DNA from 3 places in the Heyndrickxia sp. NPDC080065 genome. Region 3 is predicted to be linked to each of the others. Evidence: a T-box and tRNA genes for the amino acid it is inferred to sense, from the RefSeq annotation. Region 3 holds a T-box; the other regions hold tRNA genes.
What was found. The T-box of region 3 lies ahead of trpS (tryptophan--tRNA ligase). A T-box ahead of a tRNA ligase gene usually reads a tRNA of that ligase, here a tRNA-Trp.
Positions count from the first base shown of each region.

Region 1: it has a tRNA-Trp gene. The T-box ahead of trpS (tryptophan--tRNA ligase) is inferred to sense a tRNA for this amino acid. The anticodon was not compared.
Region 2: it has a tRNA-Trp gene. The T-box ahead of trpS (tryptophan--tRNA ligase) is inferred to sense a tRNA for this amino acid. The anticodon was not compared.

Region 1 covers NZ_JBNNWS010000001.1:458,270-463,635, forward strand. Annotated here, with positions in the region: gene ACQKP0_RS02090 (MFS transporter) at 1-214, opposite strand, end outside; gene ACQKP0_RS02095 (TetR/AcrR family transcriptional regulator) at 371-970, opposite strand; gene ACQKP0_RS02100 (class I SAM-dependent methyltransferase) at 1,370-2,242, opposite strand; gene ACQKP0_RS02105 (HAD hydrolase-like protein) at 2,235-2,903, opposite strand; tRNA gene ACQKP0_RS02110 (tRNA-Ile) at 3,564-3,637, opposite strand; tRNA gene ACQKP0_RS02115 (tRNA-Gly) at 3,649-3,722, opposite strand; tRNA gene ACQKP0_RS02120 (tRNA-Trp) at 3,739-3,812, opposite strand; tRNA gene ACQKP0_RS02125 (tRNA-Tyr) at 3,817-3,901, opposite strand; tRNA gene ACQKP0_RS02130 (tRNA-Asp) at 3,934-4,010, opposite strand; tRNA gene ACQKP0_RS02135 (tRNA-Ser) at 4,020-4,112, opposite strand; tRNA gene ACQKP0_RS02140 (tRNA-Ile) at 4,121-4,194, opposite strand; tRNA gene ACQKP0_RS02145 (tRNA-Met) at 4,214-4,287, opposite strand; tRNA gene ACQKP0_RS02150 (tRNA-Ala) at 4,301-4,373, opposite strand; tRNA gene ACQKP0_RS02155 (tRNA-Pro) at 4,396-4,472, opposite strand; tRNA gene ACQKP0_RS02160 (tRNA-Arg) at 4,480-4,556, opposite strand; tRNA gene ACQKP0_RS02165 (tRNA-Leu) at 4,574-4,662, opposite strand; tRNA gene ACQKP0_RS02170 (tRNA-Gly) at 4,672-4,746, opposite strand; tRNA gene ACQKP0_RS02175 (tRNA-Lys) at 4,783-4,855, opposite strand; tRNA gene ACQKP0_RS02180 (tRNA-Val) at 5,034-5,109, opposite strand; tRNA gene ACQKP0_RS02185 (tRNA-Glu) at 5,134-5,208, opposite strand; rRNA gene rrf (5S ribosomal RNA) at 5,252-5,366, opposite strand, start outside.
Region 2 covers NZ_JBNNWS010000012.1:177,199-182,564, reverse strand. Annotated here, with positions in the region: partial or broken rRNA gene ACQKP0_RS16115 (23S ribosomal RNA) at 1-71, shown strand, start outside; rRNA gene rrf (5S ribosomal RNA) at 186-302, shown strand; tRNA gene ACQKP0_RS16105 (tRNA-Asn) at 310-384, shown strand; tRNA gene ACQKP0_RS16100 (tRNA-Ser) at 388-480, shown strand; tRNA gene ACQKP0_RS16095 (tRNA-Glu) at 493-567, shown strand; tRNA gene ACQKP0_RS16090 (tRNA-Val) at 598-673, shown strand; tRNA gene ACQKP0_RS16085 (tRNA-Met) at 683-756, shown strand; tRNA gene ACQKP0_RS16080 (tRNA-Asp) at 795-871, shown strand; tRNA gene ACQKP0_RS16075 (tRNA-Phe) at 889-964, shown strand; tRNA gene ACQKP0_RS16070 (tRNA-Thr) at 969-1,044, shown strand; tRNA gene ACQKP0_RS16065 (tRNA-Tyr) at 1,057-1,141, shown strand; tRNA gene ACQKP0_RS16060 (tRNA-Trp) at 1,149-1,222, shown strand; tRNA gene ACQKP0_RS16055 (tRNA-His) at 1,233-1,308, shown strand; tRNA gene ACQKP0_RS16050 (tRNA-Gln) at 1,349-1,420, shown strand; tRNA gene ACQKP0_RS16045 (tRNA-Gly) at 1,424-1,498, shown strand; tRNA gene ACQKP0_RS16040 (tRNA-Cys) at 1,506-1,579, shown strand; tRNA gene ACQKP0_RS16035 (tRNA-Leu) at 1,586-1,667, shown strand; gene ACQKP0_RS16030 (hypothetical protein) at 1,831-2,097, shown strand; gene ACQKP0_RS16025 (hypothetical protein) at 2,128-2,355, shown strand; gene ACQKP0_RS16020 (response regulator transcription factor) at 2,846-3,535, shown strand; gene ACQKP0_RS16015 (HAMP domain-containing sensor histidine kinase) at 3,532-4,800, shown strand; gene ACQKP0_RS16010 (ABC transporter ATP-binding protein) at 4,937-5,366, shown strand, end outside.
Region 3 covers NZ_JBNNWS010000008.1:214,668-220,033, reverse strand. Annotated here, with positions in the region: gene pepF (oligoendopeptidase F) at 1-69, opposite strand, end outside; gene ACQKP0_RS11725 (competence protein CoiA) at 172-1,359, opposite strand; gene mecA (adaptor protein MecA) at 1,471-2,130, opposite strand; gene spxA (transcriptional regulator SpxA) at 2,576-2,971, opposite strand; T-box leader at 3,410-3,652, shown strand; gene trpS (tryptophan--tRNA ligase) at 3,696-4,688, shown strand; gene ACQKP0_RS11705 (YjbA family protein) at 4,738-5,366, opposite strand, start outside.

The sequences.
Region 1 (5,366 bases), on a different contig from region 3:
CAAGTGTATCCGATAATCTTCCTGCAAATGGAGAAAACAATAATTGTGTTAATGAAAATGCTGCAACTAACAATCCTACAATGCTTCCATTTATATGAAGCTCTATCATATAAGTTGGCATTATTGGAATCACTAGACCTATTCCAGTAAAAATCAAAAATATATTTAACATGAGAAGCAGTATCGCTCCCCTATTTCTTAACAATAGTGACATATAAACCTCCAAATACCTTCAGTATATAATTTAAGGATACAGAACCACTTCGAATTTAAAAATACTGAACGTTCATTCTATATTATAGGCAAAAGAAGGATTACATAAATAAACAGCTTCTTAACGATTAGCTGATATTCAGCAATCCAATAATCCTTAATTAGAGTCCTTTGCAATCCCATATAGAAACACTTTAATAGCTAAGTGGTAGAGCTTAAGTGCTTCCTCTAAACTAGTACTTCGAGACATCTGACCAAGTCCCATCCATAAACTTTCTAGAACAACAGCAAGGCTTTCTACATTTTCTCTTTTGAATTCACCGCTATCAATCCCTTGCTGAAGCAAATGTTGATTAAATCTCAGATGCCCTTTTACCATTTCCGCGATACGCTCTTCAATTTCATTTGTTTTTTCTTCATTATTGAAGAACTCATCAGCAGCTTTAGTCAAAGGATGATTTAAGTCTTCAAGAGCCATCTGCTCCGCCATCCCAAACAATTTATCAGTTGTCGTATGGTAGAGTGGCTCTTTTTGTTCCCATTTTTGCACCCATTCTCGATCCCATTCATCTAATAAATATAAAAATAGGCCTTCTTTGCTTTTAAAATGATAATAAATATTCCCTTTACTGCTTCCTGTTGCCTCAACAATCTCTTCGATAGATGTTGCCTTATATCCCTTCTGCACAAACAGGGCCCTTGCAGCATCAGCAACCCGCTTTTTGGTCTGCTCACTTTGCAATTGCTTTTTATTCACACAAATCTACTCCGATCCAATCGAAAATCTATGCACACATTCATAATTAATACTGAACGTTCATTCTATATCCTAACAAAAACTGCAATCTTTTTCAACTGCAGAGACTTTGATTTTATTACCGAAATAAGGCTTTGATTAAAATACTAAATAGTTCCGATAATGTGGAGAAAAACTTAAGAACATATCATACGGACATTTAGTCCGTTATTTTTATTAAATGACCATAATTTAAGGGCTAAGCGGACACTGGGTACGCTATTTATGGAAAAATACAAGGAAACTACTGTCTTAATACTAAATAACGGAACCTATGTCCGAAAATATAATAAATTAACCCATTTTGTCATAAATAACGGAACAGGTGTCCGCCGAAGATTAATTAAATACAAAAAAGTTCTATTTTTTTACCGTACCAAAAGTGATCTTCATATTTGGCGCATAGGTCAAGGAGGAGGAAGGAGAAAATAGTTTAGATAAATATAGCTGTGAATCATATTGATTTTTCGCTTCAGAAAATGTGGCTCCCCTTTCCATTAAACGGTTGATAAATTCAGTTTCTTCTCCAGGTACTTCACCAAAGCCATCCATTTTTAATGATTCGTACAGTTTAAGGTTCGTATCATCATTTGAATCAAGGAAATTGACTTTATCACTTACCCTGCATTGAACACCTTTAACCCCCAGTTCACTTAAATAGATGGGTAATTTAATGCCGATGTTTCCATCTTTTCCATCCCTTTTTGTATCTTGTTCATATAATTTTTGAAGAAAGCCTAAAGGAATCAATTTTGATTGGTCTTCGTTGTTAATATAATAGGAAGACATAGTAGAAATCCAATGTGGTTCGAAACAGATGATTTTTCCGCCATCCTTCACACGGCTAATCATTGATTGCAATATATGTATCGGATCATTCACATGCAATAAAAAAGCATGACAAAGAGCAATATCATATTCTTCTTCTAAATTAATCGTGTTAATATCCGCTTGAATAAACCGAGATTGATAGGGGAGATTTTGAAAAAGTTCTTCTGCATTACGGATTAATTGCTCCCCCATGTCAATTCCTGTATAGCTACTTCCATGTGGTAGCAAAGGCAATAACTTTAACCCTAAATATCCATATCCACAGCCATAATCAACCATGCTCACAGGTTTATCAATCTTCCAAACTGATTTCACTAAAAACTCAAGATAATCGTCGTTATAATATAAATCTCTTGTTCGGGTTAAATACTCCAACTTATCATCCCAGTAATATTTATTCAATTTGAAAGGCTCCTTCTTCTAATATACTTTTTAATTCCGAAATATCGTTTATTATTCTATCTGCGTGTTGTAATTCCTCGGCTTGAGCAAAATCAAAATTACATCCTATCGATAGTAGCCCATTTGATTTAGCTGCACGGATATCAGAAATTCGATCACCTACTAAAGCTCCACCTGTTATATTATATTTTTGTACCAAGATACGAACTAATTCAGCTTTATCTTGAGATTCAATCTGCTGAATACTGTAAACATCGGTCAGCCATTGATTTAATTTGTAATACTCTACAATTGCACTCAAATATTCCGGTAGACCATTACTAGCAACAAATATGGTGTATCCATTGCTTTTTAAATAGGCAAAAGTTTCTGTCACATTTGGATAGAGCTCTCCATTCCCTTTATAAATATTATCGATTAGTTTAGCATGAAAGAAATCATTTGCCATTATTCGAACATCATTTGAATAATTAGGTAATAAGTTCTCCCAAACCACCGGCAAAGGAACCCCCATTATTTCACGGTATTTTTCAATCGGTGTCTCCCCTTCCCATCCCTCCTTTACTCTTAAGTACTCAAATGTCTCTGAAAGTGATATTTCTAATATTTTATTTGTTTGAAAAAGAGTTCCATCCATATCAAAGATAATTGATTTTGTCATTGTATCTCACCATTCTAGTTATTATATTTTACATTGAACAAGGTATTTTTAAATTGCAAAGACACGCTGTCATAAGGATAGTGGCATACTCAAAATTGACCCCGTCCTATTTATATACTACATAGACTGAGACATATCCTTGATTAATTTTTCGATAAATATGTTTTTACTACATTCCTAAAAGAAAAAAAGGATCTAGTGGTAATCAAAGCGATGCTTGGATCACAATGAATCCCCAAATCTGAAAAAAATGGCCCTCTGAAAGAAATGGTCCTCAGTTCTAAGAAATTGGTCCACATTTTTATAAAAATGATCCGCAGATCCAGAGAAATGGTCCCTAAATCCGAAATAAAGATCCCTTCTGAAGGAAACGGTCCACAGTACTAAGAACTTGATCCACATTCTGATAAAAATGGTCCACAGAACCGGAGATATGGTCCACAATTCCGAAATAATGTTCCCTTCTAAATGAAATAATCCCCTAGTAACCAAAGTAGAACTATATATTCATTGAGAAGAAAATAATAAATCATACTTTCCTCAGTGGCTAGTTTTTAACCTTGTGGGATTTTCCGCTGCCGCTAGAAGTAAACTGTTTCGTTAAACAATAAAAAACTAGCTAAATAAAAATAGCTAGTTTAGAAACGTATATTTTATTAATGGGCCTAAATGGACTCGAACCATCGACCTCACGCTTATCAGGCGTGCGCTCTAACCAGCTGAGCTATAGGCCCTTTATGTAATTTGGAGCGGGTGATGGGAATCGAACCCACGACAACAGCTTGGAAGGCTGTAGTTTTACCACTAAACTACACCCGCATGTTTAATATTATATTGGCAGGGGTAGTAGGAATCGAACCCACATCAAAGGTTTTGGAGACCTTCGTTTTACCATTAAACTATACCCCTAAAATGGTGGAGGGGGACGGATTCGAACCGCCGAACCCTGAGGGAGCGGATTTACAGTCCGCCGCGTTTAGCCACTTCGCTACCCCTCCATCTTATTAAGCTATATAATTTTTTAGTTTAATGGCGGTCCGGACGGGACTCGAACCCGCGACCTCCTGCGTGACAGGCAGGCATTCTAACCAGCTGAACTACCGGACCATTATTATATGGCGGAGGAAGAGGGATTCGAACCCCCGCGCGGTTTAACCCGCCTGTCGGTTTTCAAGACCGATCCCTTCAGCCAGACTTGGGTATTCCTCCGTTTTAAATGGACCCTGTAGGACTCGAACCTACGACCGGACGGTTATGAGCCGTCTGCTCTAACCAGCTGAGCTAAGGGTCCATTATCATATTAATTAAGATAGCGGCGGAGGGGATCGAACCCCCGACCTTACGGGTATGAACCGTACGCTCTAGCCAGCTGAGCTACACCGCCATGATTTTAAAAATGGAGCCTAGCGGGATCGAACCGCTGACCTCCTGCGTGCAAAGCAGGCGCTCTCCCAGCTGAGCTAAGGCCCCATAATACTATATAAACTAGAACTGGTCGGGAAGACAGGATTCGAACCTGCGACCCCATGGTCCCAAACCATGTGCTCTACCAAGCTGAGCTACTTCCCGAAAAATATGGCGCGCCCGAGAGGAGTCGAACCCCTAACCTTTTGATCCGTAGTCAAACGCTCTATCCAATTGAGCTACGGGCGCATAATATTGAAAAACGTTGGTGCCGAGGACCGGAATCGAACCGGTACGGTAGTCACCTACCGCAGGATTTTAAGTCCTGTGCGTCTGCCAGTTCCGCCACCCCGGCAAGGGTATCTGGAGCGGAAGACGGGATTCGAACCCGCGACCCCCACCTTGGCAAGGTGGTGTTCTACCACTGAACTACTTCCGCAATTATAGCAAGTTTTTTTACTTAAGAAAACTTTTATGAGCCATGAAGGACTCGAACCTTCGACCCTCTGATTAAAAGTCAGATGCTCTACCAACTGAGCTAATGGCTCGTAATAAGATAATATTTATTATTTAAAAATCTACCTAACTTTGTGCATCTACGACGTCCCAATCTCAGGAGGCTTATTCAAGATGCGGCTCGATTGGTACGCTGATGTTTTGCTCCGCAGCTTACTCGATCGTGCTCTACCAACTGAGCTAATGGCTCGTAATAAAAAATAAAATGAATGGTGGAGGATGACGGGATCGAACCGCCGACCCCCTGCTTGTAAGGCAGGTGCTCTCCCAGCTGAGCTAATCCTCCAACAAATGAATTTATGTAATAAAATGGTGACCCGTACGGGATTCGAACCCGTGTTACCGCCGTGAAAGGGCGGTGTCTTAACCGCTTGACCAACGGGCCAATCTATATAATCAGACAAAATAATAGCCCCAATAGGGGCGTAGCCTGGCAACGTCCTACTCTTGCAGGGGGAGAGCCCCCAACTACCATCGGCGCTGAGAAGCTTAACTTCCGTGTTCGGGATGGGAACGGGTGTGACCTTCTCGCCATAGTTACCA
Region 2 (5,366 bases), on a different contig from region 3:
AGATAGGTTCGAGGTGGAAGTGTGGCGACACATGGAGCTGACGAATACTAATCGGTCGAGGACTTAACCAATTTGATTCAAAGTTATGAACCGTTATTTCTCCTATATCTAGTTTTGAAGGAATGAATTAAAATTTCTTCTTGAAAAAATCTCAAAAACATGTATAATAATATATGTCCATAAGGTTTGGTAGCAATAGCGAGAAGGTCACACCCGTTCCCATCCCGAACACGGAAGTTAAGCTTCTCAGCGCCGATGGTAGTTGGGGGTTCTCCCCCTGCAAGAGTAGGACGCTGCCAAGCGTATTATTCCGCAGTAGCTCAGTGGTAGAGCTATCGGCTGTTAACCGATCGGTCGTAGGTTCGAATCCTACCTGCGGAGCCATAAGGAGAGCTGTCCGAGTGGCCGAAGGAGCACGATTGGAAATCGTGTAGACGGTTAAGAGCTGTCTCAAGGGTTCAAATCCCTTGCTCTCCGCCATTTAACTTATGTGGCCCGTTGGTCAAGCGGTTAAGACACCGCCCTTTCACGGCGGTAACACGGGTTCGAATCCCGTACGGGTCACCATTTTATAAATAACATTAGAATATACCTAATGGAGGATTAGCTCAGCTGGGAGAGCACCTGCCTTACAAGCAGGGGGTCGGCGGTTCGATCCCGTCATCCTCCACCATAATATTATCGCGGGGTGGAGCAGTCTGGTAGCTCGTCGGGCTCATAACCCGAAGGTCGCAGGTTCAAATCCTGCCTCCGCAATTAAGTAAGTTATTTTCAATAAACATTGAAAATACTTCGGTCCGGTAGTTCAGTTGGTTAGAATGCCTGCCTGTCACGCAGGAGGTCGCGGGTTCGAGTCCCGTCCGGACCGCCATTTTAAATAATACATAAGGCTCGGTAGCTCAGTCGGTAGAGCAATGGACTGAAAATCCATGTGTCGGCGGTTCGATTCCGTCCCGAGCCACCATTTAGCCGGCCTAGCTCAATTGGTAGAGCAACTGACTTGTAATCAGTAGGTTGGGGGTTCAAGTCCTCTGGCCGGCACCAGTTTCACATTGTGGAGGGGTAGCGAAGTGGCTAAACGCGGCGGACTGTAAATCCGCTCCCTCAGGGTTCGGCGGTTCGAATCCGTCCCCCTCCACCATTTACATAGGGGTATAGTTTAAAGGTAGAACTAAGGTCTCCAAAACCTTCAGTGTGGGTTCGATTCCTACTACCCCTGCCAAAATATTATGGCGGTTGTGGCGAAGTGGTTAACGCATCGGATTGTGGCTCCGACACTCGTGGGTTCGATTCCCATCAATCGCCCCATATATTTTCACAATGTATTCTGAAATGAATATATTATTATTGGGCTATAGCCAAGTGGTAAGGCAACGGACTTTGACTCCGTCACTCGTTGGTTCGAATCCAGCTAGCCCAGTTTGCGGAAGTAGTTCAGTGGTAGAACACCACCTTGCCAAGGTGGGGGTCGCGGGTTCGAATCCCGTCTTCCGCTCCAATAATAAGGCGGCATAGCCAAGTGGTAAGGCAGAGGTCTGCAAAACCTTTACCACCGGTTCGAATCCGGTTGCCGCCTCCATATTATGCCGGTGTGGCGGAATTGGCAGACGCGCACGACTCAAAATCGTGTTCCGTGAGGAGTGTCGGTTCGACCCCGACCACCGGTATCAAATTTTAACTAAAACCCGCATTTTTTCGCGGTATAACAAGGATTGTGAGTTTAGTCTTTATGACTGGACACGCAATCCTTTTATTTTGGTCGTGTCTAATAATCGTGTGCGTAAAAATATTGTGCTACCACCTTTATTAACCTTAAAGGAGTGTAGAGAAATGGCAAAAAGAAGAACCATTATTGTGGAGTTACACGAAGAGGAACAGCCATTATTAGTTAGTGGCGGTGAGGACTTTCAGACCTGCGTGAATGATAGCTTGAAAAATAGCCATGATGTTAATAAAGGGCTTCATATCTATAAAGATATTTTGTCTGACTCAGACCTAATAAAGACTATTTTCAAGACAAGTGAAGAAAGAGATAGGCTAATTCAAACATTGAAGAGCAATGTATATAGTAGGGCCTTTAATTTCTTAAAAAAATAAAAATTTTACACAATGCAATATTGTCTTGAAATGGATATGACTTGTTCTAAAAGCATACGTGAAGAGTATTATAAATACTTAAATATGATGCCAGTAGAATATAATCAAAAAAGTCTTCTATTACAAAAGAAAAGTGCTATTAAAGGTATTGATTATATATTAAAAGCACTTGAGAATGTAAAGTCACAATCATATCCTATTAGCTTAAGAAAGATAAAAAATGCTTTATTAGATGATATTTCAGATTATGTGCAATAAGTATAATTTTGTAAGTATAGTAAACTCAACATCACCCATGTGTTGCCACATATACTCTGCACATCGTGAAGGAGTAGCACTGCTGAAGCTAATATAATATTTAGAACCCTTGGAAATGGCTTATAAACGGCATTTTTAAGGGTTGTTTTAGTGTTAGAATAGATATATAAGCGAAGATTCCGATGTATTTTAGGATAGAAATATCAAATTCTACTTAAGTGGAAATGGATTTTTAAAATAATAATTTTCAATGAGCATTCAATTGGGGGCGGGATCTCTTTTCTTATGTCCCCTTGTCCTAATTTTCTTGTCCAGGGATGTGTTCTTTGTCTTTTTTTCATTCCATATAGTTGTATTATAGTATTTTATAAATTTACTTTTTGTTAAATATGTAAGAAAATCCATTAATTTATATCTACTTATCGAACTTAATGTATACTGTAGATATCCTGTTAAACAAGTAGGAAAGTCTTTTTCTAGGAGAATTATGATGAAATTAGATTGTTTAATTGTTGATGATGAGATTGCTTTGGCTGAAACAACTTCTGAATATTTTAATATGTTCGAAGTCAAAACAGCATTTGTTACAAATGCAGAGGGGTGCGAGATTTTTTTGAAGGAGCATGAGCCATCATTGATTCTATTAGACATCAACCTTGGTAATGAATCAGGGTTTGATTTGTGTAAAAAATTGCGTAAAACAACGCAGGTTCCGATTCTATTTATAAGTGCTCGCTCTAGTGATGACGACGTTCTAATTGCGCTTAACATAGGTGGTGACGATTATATTCAAAAGCCATATACACTCAGTATTTTGCTAGCAAAAGTTAAAGCAGTACTCAAAAGATATGGCAATGGTTCTAGTAACCAGCAAGAAGTTGTAGAGTTTGGAGAAATCCAAATTGATACAAAACTTCATCGTGTTCGAGTAAAAGGGTTGGATATTCAACTAAAAACGATGGAATATAAACTTCTGTATTATTTGGCGAATAATAAAAACCGTATTGTTACCAAAGATGAATTGTTTCAAAATGTTTGGGGAGATTCCTTTGTCGGGGATGGGACCCTAAACGTACATATTCGACATTTACGCGAGAAAATTGAAGAAAATCCAAAGGACCCGCAATTTATAAAAACGGTATGGGGAACAGGGTATGTGTTAGAGGATACTAAGCAATGAGAATAAAACTACTAATGGTTACCTTTGTGGTTCTTATTGCTACAGGAATTACTTTCCCAATAATTATGATTAACAAAAAAAATATTTCAGAAGTGAATATTATAGCTATTAATGAAGTAGTGAAAACTGTCGAAAAAAATTGGGGACAAATTAATAAAGAAACACTTAAAAACAGTAGTTTTAACCAATCGCTTATTATTATAGATAACTTGGAAAACGTAATTTATCAAACACCTGATACTCAGTTTACCAATGTATACGATGCCATCAAAAATAGAGATTCGATTATAGATGTGTTTCAAAAAGATGAAGTTGTAGGGAAAATTATTATTCACAATAACGAACAAGAAATAGTGCAAAAAATGAAAAAGGAACTGGTTGTATCATTTGTTTTAATAGTTGGTCTATTAATAATTGTTAGTATTATTCATTTTTCCTATATTTATAAAACGTTATTTCAACCGTTTCAGCAACTTCAACATTTCGCGGCGAATGTCGCTAGAGGTAATCTAGATATTCCTTTAAATATGGACAAGAACAATTACTTTGGCGCATTCACTGAAAGTTTTGATTTATTACGTGAGGAACTCTATGCTGCTCGTCAAAGAGAGTATGAATCCAACCGTAGCAAGAAAGAGCTTGTAGCCACAATAAGTCATGATATTAAGACACCTATTGCTTCGATAAAAGCGGTAAGTGAGTTAATGCTTATGCAAATAAAAGATGAAAAGCTTATAAAGCACGTAAATATAATCAATTCAAAAGCAGAGCAAATTAACTTACTTGTTACGGATATGTTTCACGCTACTTTAGAAGAACTACAACAGTTAAAATTAACAGTAACTGAGGAATCGAGTGAAGTACTTGTTGAAATGATTGAAAATGTCAATTACGATCATCAAATCTTTTATGATCCAGTTCCACCTTGTATAATTTTAACTGATCCCGTACGAATGCAGCAGGTAATTGATAATATTATTAGTAATTCATATAAGTATGCAGGAACAAAAATCTTGATTAATTTTCAAATTATTCAGGATTATCTTGAACTTCATATTCAAGATTTTGGACCGGGAATTAGCGAAAAAGAATTGCCGCTACTGTTCAATAAATATTATCGAGGAAAAAATGTCGAAGGCAAGAATGGTTCAGGACTTGGGCTTTATATATCGAAGTACTTCATGGAAAATATGCAAGGCCAAATTAACTGTTTCAATCGAGATGATGGATTTACTGTAGTCTTGAAAATAAAGCTTGCTTCCTAATTAAGGAATAATTAAGAATTCCGCAAAGACTTAATAAGAATTCATTTTGTAAGCTAAGACTGTAATCTTTATTACGGTCTTTTTTTTGAGTTAAAAATACATACATGAGTTTAATAAAGGGAGAGTGTTAAAAAACATGACAAAGACAATACTTATAACTAAAAAACTAAGTAAAACCTTTTCGAGCGGTGGATTTCAGCAGCATGTTTTAAAAAATTTAGATATCAGTTTATTTGAAGGGGATTTTACTATCATAATGGGTAGTTCAGGATCTGGAAAATCGACTTTTCTTTACGCATTGAGTGGTATGGATAAACCAACGTTAGGAGAAATTGATTTTGGTGGGAAAAATTTAGCTAAACTAAACAATGATCAACTAGCTATATTTAGAAGAAATAATTGTGGTTTTGTATTTCAACAAATATATTTACTAGACAATATGAGCGTACTCGATAATGTACTTGCAAGTGGTCTTTTAGTAAATAAGAATAAGCGTGAACTCGTACAAAAAGCGAAAGAATTATTAATACAAGTAGGGATTAATGAACATGCATGGTCTAAATTTC
Region 3 (5,366 bases):
CCTCCAAGTAAGTTCCTCGGGCACTTCATTTCGATTTGGAAGTGATTTTACAGATGTATTATTAGTCATTTTATTTCCTCCATTTCTTTCGAACTTCGAAATTCCATTACTCCTTTATTATTCTATTCAGAATAATAGAATCCTGCAAATTATTTGACTTCCCAAATAATATTATTTTAATAAGCTACTTCCTATTTCTTGCTCCTGCCTAACAACATCCTCTATATTGTTTGGAATGGGCAATGATTTATTCATCACATACTTACCTATCCTAATCTCGTTTATATATCCGAATTGAGATAATAACTTCAAATAGTGATAAATCATTTGCCTTTGAAAATTTATTTTTAGTATAGGAAAAATTCTCACTTCGATATCCCCAGCTAAAACTCGCTTTTCAAAAACTCCCTCAATCTTTGATAATGTAAATTCATCACCTGCCGTAAGATACATGATTCCATCGCTCCAAATATAATATTGCCATACAACAGGATGTGACTTGCAAACAGCCATAAAGTTAACAGGGATACCTATGAGAGGTGATAACAATAAAGGAGAGTGTCCATTATAGTAAGTAGATTGTAAAAATGGATCCTTAAAATTTTTTGTGTAGATTATTTTATTTTGGAGCCATTTTTTCCTTTCTGTATACCAATACTCATGATTAATTTTTAAATATTCCTTTGCTGGAAATTGAAATGGGAATTCAAGTTGTGATAGCGGGACAGAGGTTTGATGAGCTAAAACTTTTCTGGTTGAGAGAGGAGTTATGTGGGATAGGATGTTCAACTTTTTTGAAATTGGTGAGTAACTATAAAAATGCATCCCTTGTGTAATATTATACTGTGTAAATGACCACTGAAAATCTGATATCTGAAATACATTTTCTGTAAAACTAATTTTCTTTTGATATGGTTCACCACCCAATATCCAAATTGGAATAATATCGCAAGAAGCATAGCCAGAGCTCCTCGAAATCATTTCTTTAACAGGAATGGATGAACATTGAAATTCAAATGCATAAACTCGTCCGTTTCTTTTCACCAGTAAATCAGGCCGTTGTTTGATTCTGGGTAAATATTTTTCCATTTCAATGTCCATACCTCGTTTACTTAACCATGAATATAAATCGATTTTCCCTTGTAAATGAATCTCACTTTCTGGTTCTGAACTTGATACGCAGTTGGACAATGGTTGGTGGGCAAAATGAGGAATTTTGTAGATGCCTGTTTTTAAAATTACCTTTTCCCGGCATTGCGGACAGTAAAATGAATACCTTTTATAATTTAATAATTCATTTTTTGTGCGGCAATGGATTAAACAAACTGGCTTTCCATCATTTGTTAATGCCGTAAGCATTCCTTCACCTTCCTTTCCCTTAATAAAATATATTCAATCTTGATGGATATTTATCCTGCTAAAAAATCAAAAAAAATACCAATTTCACATTGAAATTGGTACTTAGCTTTCTTAATTAAAATGTTGATTTATTGTAGAAAATACATCTTTGTCAATGATTACATTTCCGTACTCTTGGAGACGATGTACAGTGAACGATGACTCTTCCCCGTATTCAAGCAAAATACTTAAAATGTTGTCAATTTCCTCTTCTTCGAACAATTCATCTGGAAATTCAACGTATAAATAATATTTATTGTTAATGGAAAACAACTTTGTCAAAATATTGTCTAAACCAGATCTCTTTGATAAGGAAATGACATCTTCAAAATCCTTGAAAGACATCATAAATTCCAAAATGTCATCCTCATCATCTTGGAGATGCTTCGATTGAAAATGTTCATCAAGAAATTCTTCTATACGCTCATTAATTGGTAACTCTTTCAATTTTTCATCCGGTATTGGAAGTTCAAAGCGTTGGCCATCATTAGATAGTTGTGCTTTTGTAACTAATACTTCTAACCCTTTATCTAAAGCTTGAACCTGAATCCAAAGCGGGCCTTCTGGAACAAATTCTTCTTCATTATGGATTTCATCCATCATCTCCCAAAAAAGCTCTTCACTTCGTTCACGGTCATACCATATTTCTTCACGATTAAATCCTCTTTCTTCTATATCAACATAAGAAATATAAAACTTGACTGTATTTTCGTTAATACGTTCGATTTCCATACATCAACTCTCCCTTCTATTTGAAAGTTATGAAGGGACTGTTCCCCCATATAAGGCCAGTGTATGATTAGTATTATATAATATTTTACACTTGTACTCTTATTTTATGATAAAAAGCTTATAATTGGAAATAAAAAGTCTACCCAATTTAAAATTCCACTTATACCTAAAAGTGTCCACAAATTTTTAAAGACACTATAAAAAATTCTATTGTTTTGCTAATTTTATCGGATTTATCGAAAATATTCAAGACTAAATTTTCAGTAAACATTTCCACAATACATAAAACGCCTTCATTCCAAACAATATGGGCATGAAGGCGTGAGTAAGAAAAAAACTATAAATTTTACAGTAGTCAGATGTTAGAAGTAAGATTAAAGAAATCCCGAATTGATGATTTCTATATCTATTAACATTTGACAAAGATTTTATGTTAAGATAATTCTTAATTAACCAACTTTTGAGCTTCAAGCAATTGATACGAACGTACTTTACGTGGTAAGAATCGGCGAATTTCATCCTCGTTATATCCAACTTGTAAACGTTTCTCGTCTACCATAATTGGGCGTCTTAATAATCCAGGATTTTTTTGAATTAATTTATATAACTTTTGTAAAGGGTACGTATCTAAGTCGACGTTTAGCTTTTGGAAAGTTTTTGAGCGTGTAGAGATAATTTCATCTGTACCGTCTTCCGTCATTCTTAGTATTTCTTTTATTTCATCTAAACTCAATGGTTCAGAAAAAATGTTACGTTCTTTATATTCAATATTATTTTCCTCAAGCCATGATCTTGCTTTTCTACATGATGTACAACTAGGTGAAGTGTATAATGTTACCATTTATCATTCACACTCCTTAATTTAGATTTTGTATACATAATCCAGCAAGGATTATTGATTTTTAAATTAAAATTACTTTAAATAAAAAATCTATATTATGTATTATACACTAATTACACTTCAATGAATATATTTTTTGAAAAAATGCTTCTTACAAAAATTAAAATTGTCAGCAATGTGACAATAGTCGTATTGCCAGCAACAGTATTTTTTTCCTAAAAACATGAATTAATTGAACCTTAAATTTCTTTTATTTATGAGCTATAACATATTCATTGATTATCAATCTCAATTGAAAATTCTTACCTTATTGTTCATTATTGATTTACATCTTAATATGTTATGAATTTAGTTTCTCATAGAAATATTAAAATTTGCTTAAAGTTTTATTGACTTTTTCTGAGAATTTAGATACAATATGATAAATTTTATAAACATTAAATTGCATTGATAAAGAGTAGTACATTTGATCTAGCTTTAATAGAGAGTTTGTGGTTGGTGTAAACAAACAAGCTGATCTTATGGAATGGACTTTGGAGCACCAAAAATGAAAGGCTAAGGCTTATTAGTTTTTGGCGTATATCTCACGTTAATGAGATTCCATGATCATTTACATGGAACTAAGAGGCTAATATTTTAGCACTTAGGGTGGCACCGCGGAATCAACCATTCGTCCCTATTTTTATAGGGACGAATGGTTTTTATTTTTTATACGGAGGGATTTATAATGAAAACGATATTCTCTGGGATACAACCTAGCGGAACTATTACATTAGGTAATTACATTGGGGCATTAATGCAATTTGTAGAACTACAAGATGAATACAATTGTTATTTTTGTATTGTAGATCAACATGCGATTACTGTTCCCCAAGATCGTTTAGTGTTGCGCCAAAATATTCGAAATTTAGCAGCTCTTTATATTGCCGCTGGACTTGATCCTGAAAAAGTAACCTTATTTATTCAATCTGAGGTTCCAGCCCATGCACAAGCAGGTTGGATGCTACAATGTGTCGCTTATATTGGTGAATTAGAGCGTATGACACAATTTAAAGACAAGTCTAGTGGTAAGGATTCAGTAACTGCAGGACTACTAACATACCCGCCGCTAATGGCTGCAGATATTCTGCTTTATAACACAGATTTAGTCCCTGTAGGTGAAGATCAAAAGCAGCATCTTGAGTTAACTAGAGATTTGGCTGAAAGATTCAATAAGAAATATAATGATATTTTCACCATACCAGAAGTTCGAATTCCTAAAGTAGGGGCGAGAATTATGTCTTTACAGGATCCATTGAAAAAAATGAGTAAGTCGGATCCTAATACAAAAGGCTTTATTTCCTTACTTGATGATCCAAAAACAATTGAGAAAAAAATTAAGAGTTCGGTTACTGACTCAGAAGGAATAGTGAAATACGACAAAGAAAATAAGCCTGGAATTTCTAACCTTCTATCTATTTACTCGATTATTGAAAACAGGCCAATTGATGAAATTGTTGCGCAATATGAAGGTAAAGGCTATGGAGAATTTAAAACTGATTTAGCTGCTGTAGTAGTTAATAGATTTTCTGCAATTCAAAAAAAATACTTTGAATTAGTTGAATCAGATGAACTAGATAAGATTTTGGACAACGGGGCTGAAAAAGCAAATAAGGTTGCTAATAAAATGCTCAAAAAAATGGAAAACGCAATGGGCCTTGGAAGAAAACGTAAATAACCGTCAAAAAGAGTACTCCATTCATAATGGTGTACTCTTTTTCAAGGTGTTAATTTACCTTCGGACCATGCTCCATTTCCCATAGTTTTTCAAAAAAGGGTTGTCCTTTAATCAAATTTTCACATAGGTTTACATGTTTTTCACTCCATCCACACTTCACTTCGTCATAAAGTTTGTTCCACACATCATTAAAATCCATCATTTGAATTTCCGGATAACGTTCTGGTGACCATTCTGTGTACCAATATCGGATTTCAGCCGCATTTTTTGAGGAATAAAGCTGATCCAATGCCATAAAAAGTAATTGTTTTAATTGTCTTTCTTTTCTTGTAAGTCCCCACATATTTACTGGTTCCGGAGATAAAATATGATGTTCCTTTTTAACATCGACTTTTTCAAATTTAAATTCTGCTGGTTCATGCTGTTCAATCATTTCATATACTAACTGCTCTTGACGTGGAATCAGTCTGCTTTTCCGAATCGGTATATTATAACCAATCGTATCAACGGCTAATATTCCCTTTCCATCAGTAACAACAAAGCAATATTCTAGTTGTACACGTTCATGATTTTTTCTTGAAAAAGCTTTTTGGTAAACATCATTCATTAATTCAGATGGTAACTCACTTAAATCATTTTCTATGTAATCGTATAATAAAGAATCAACTAATAATAATG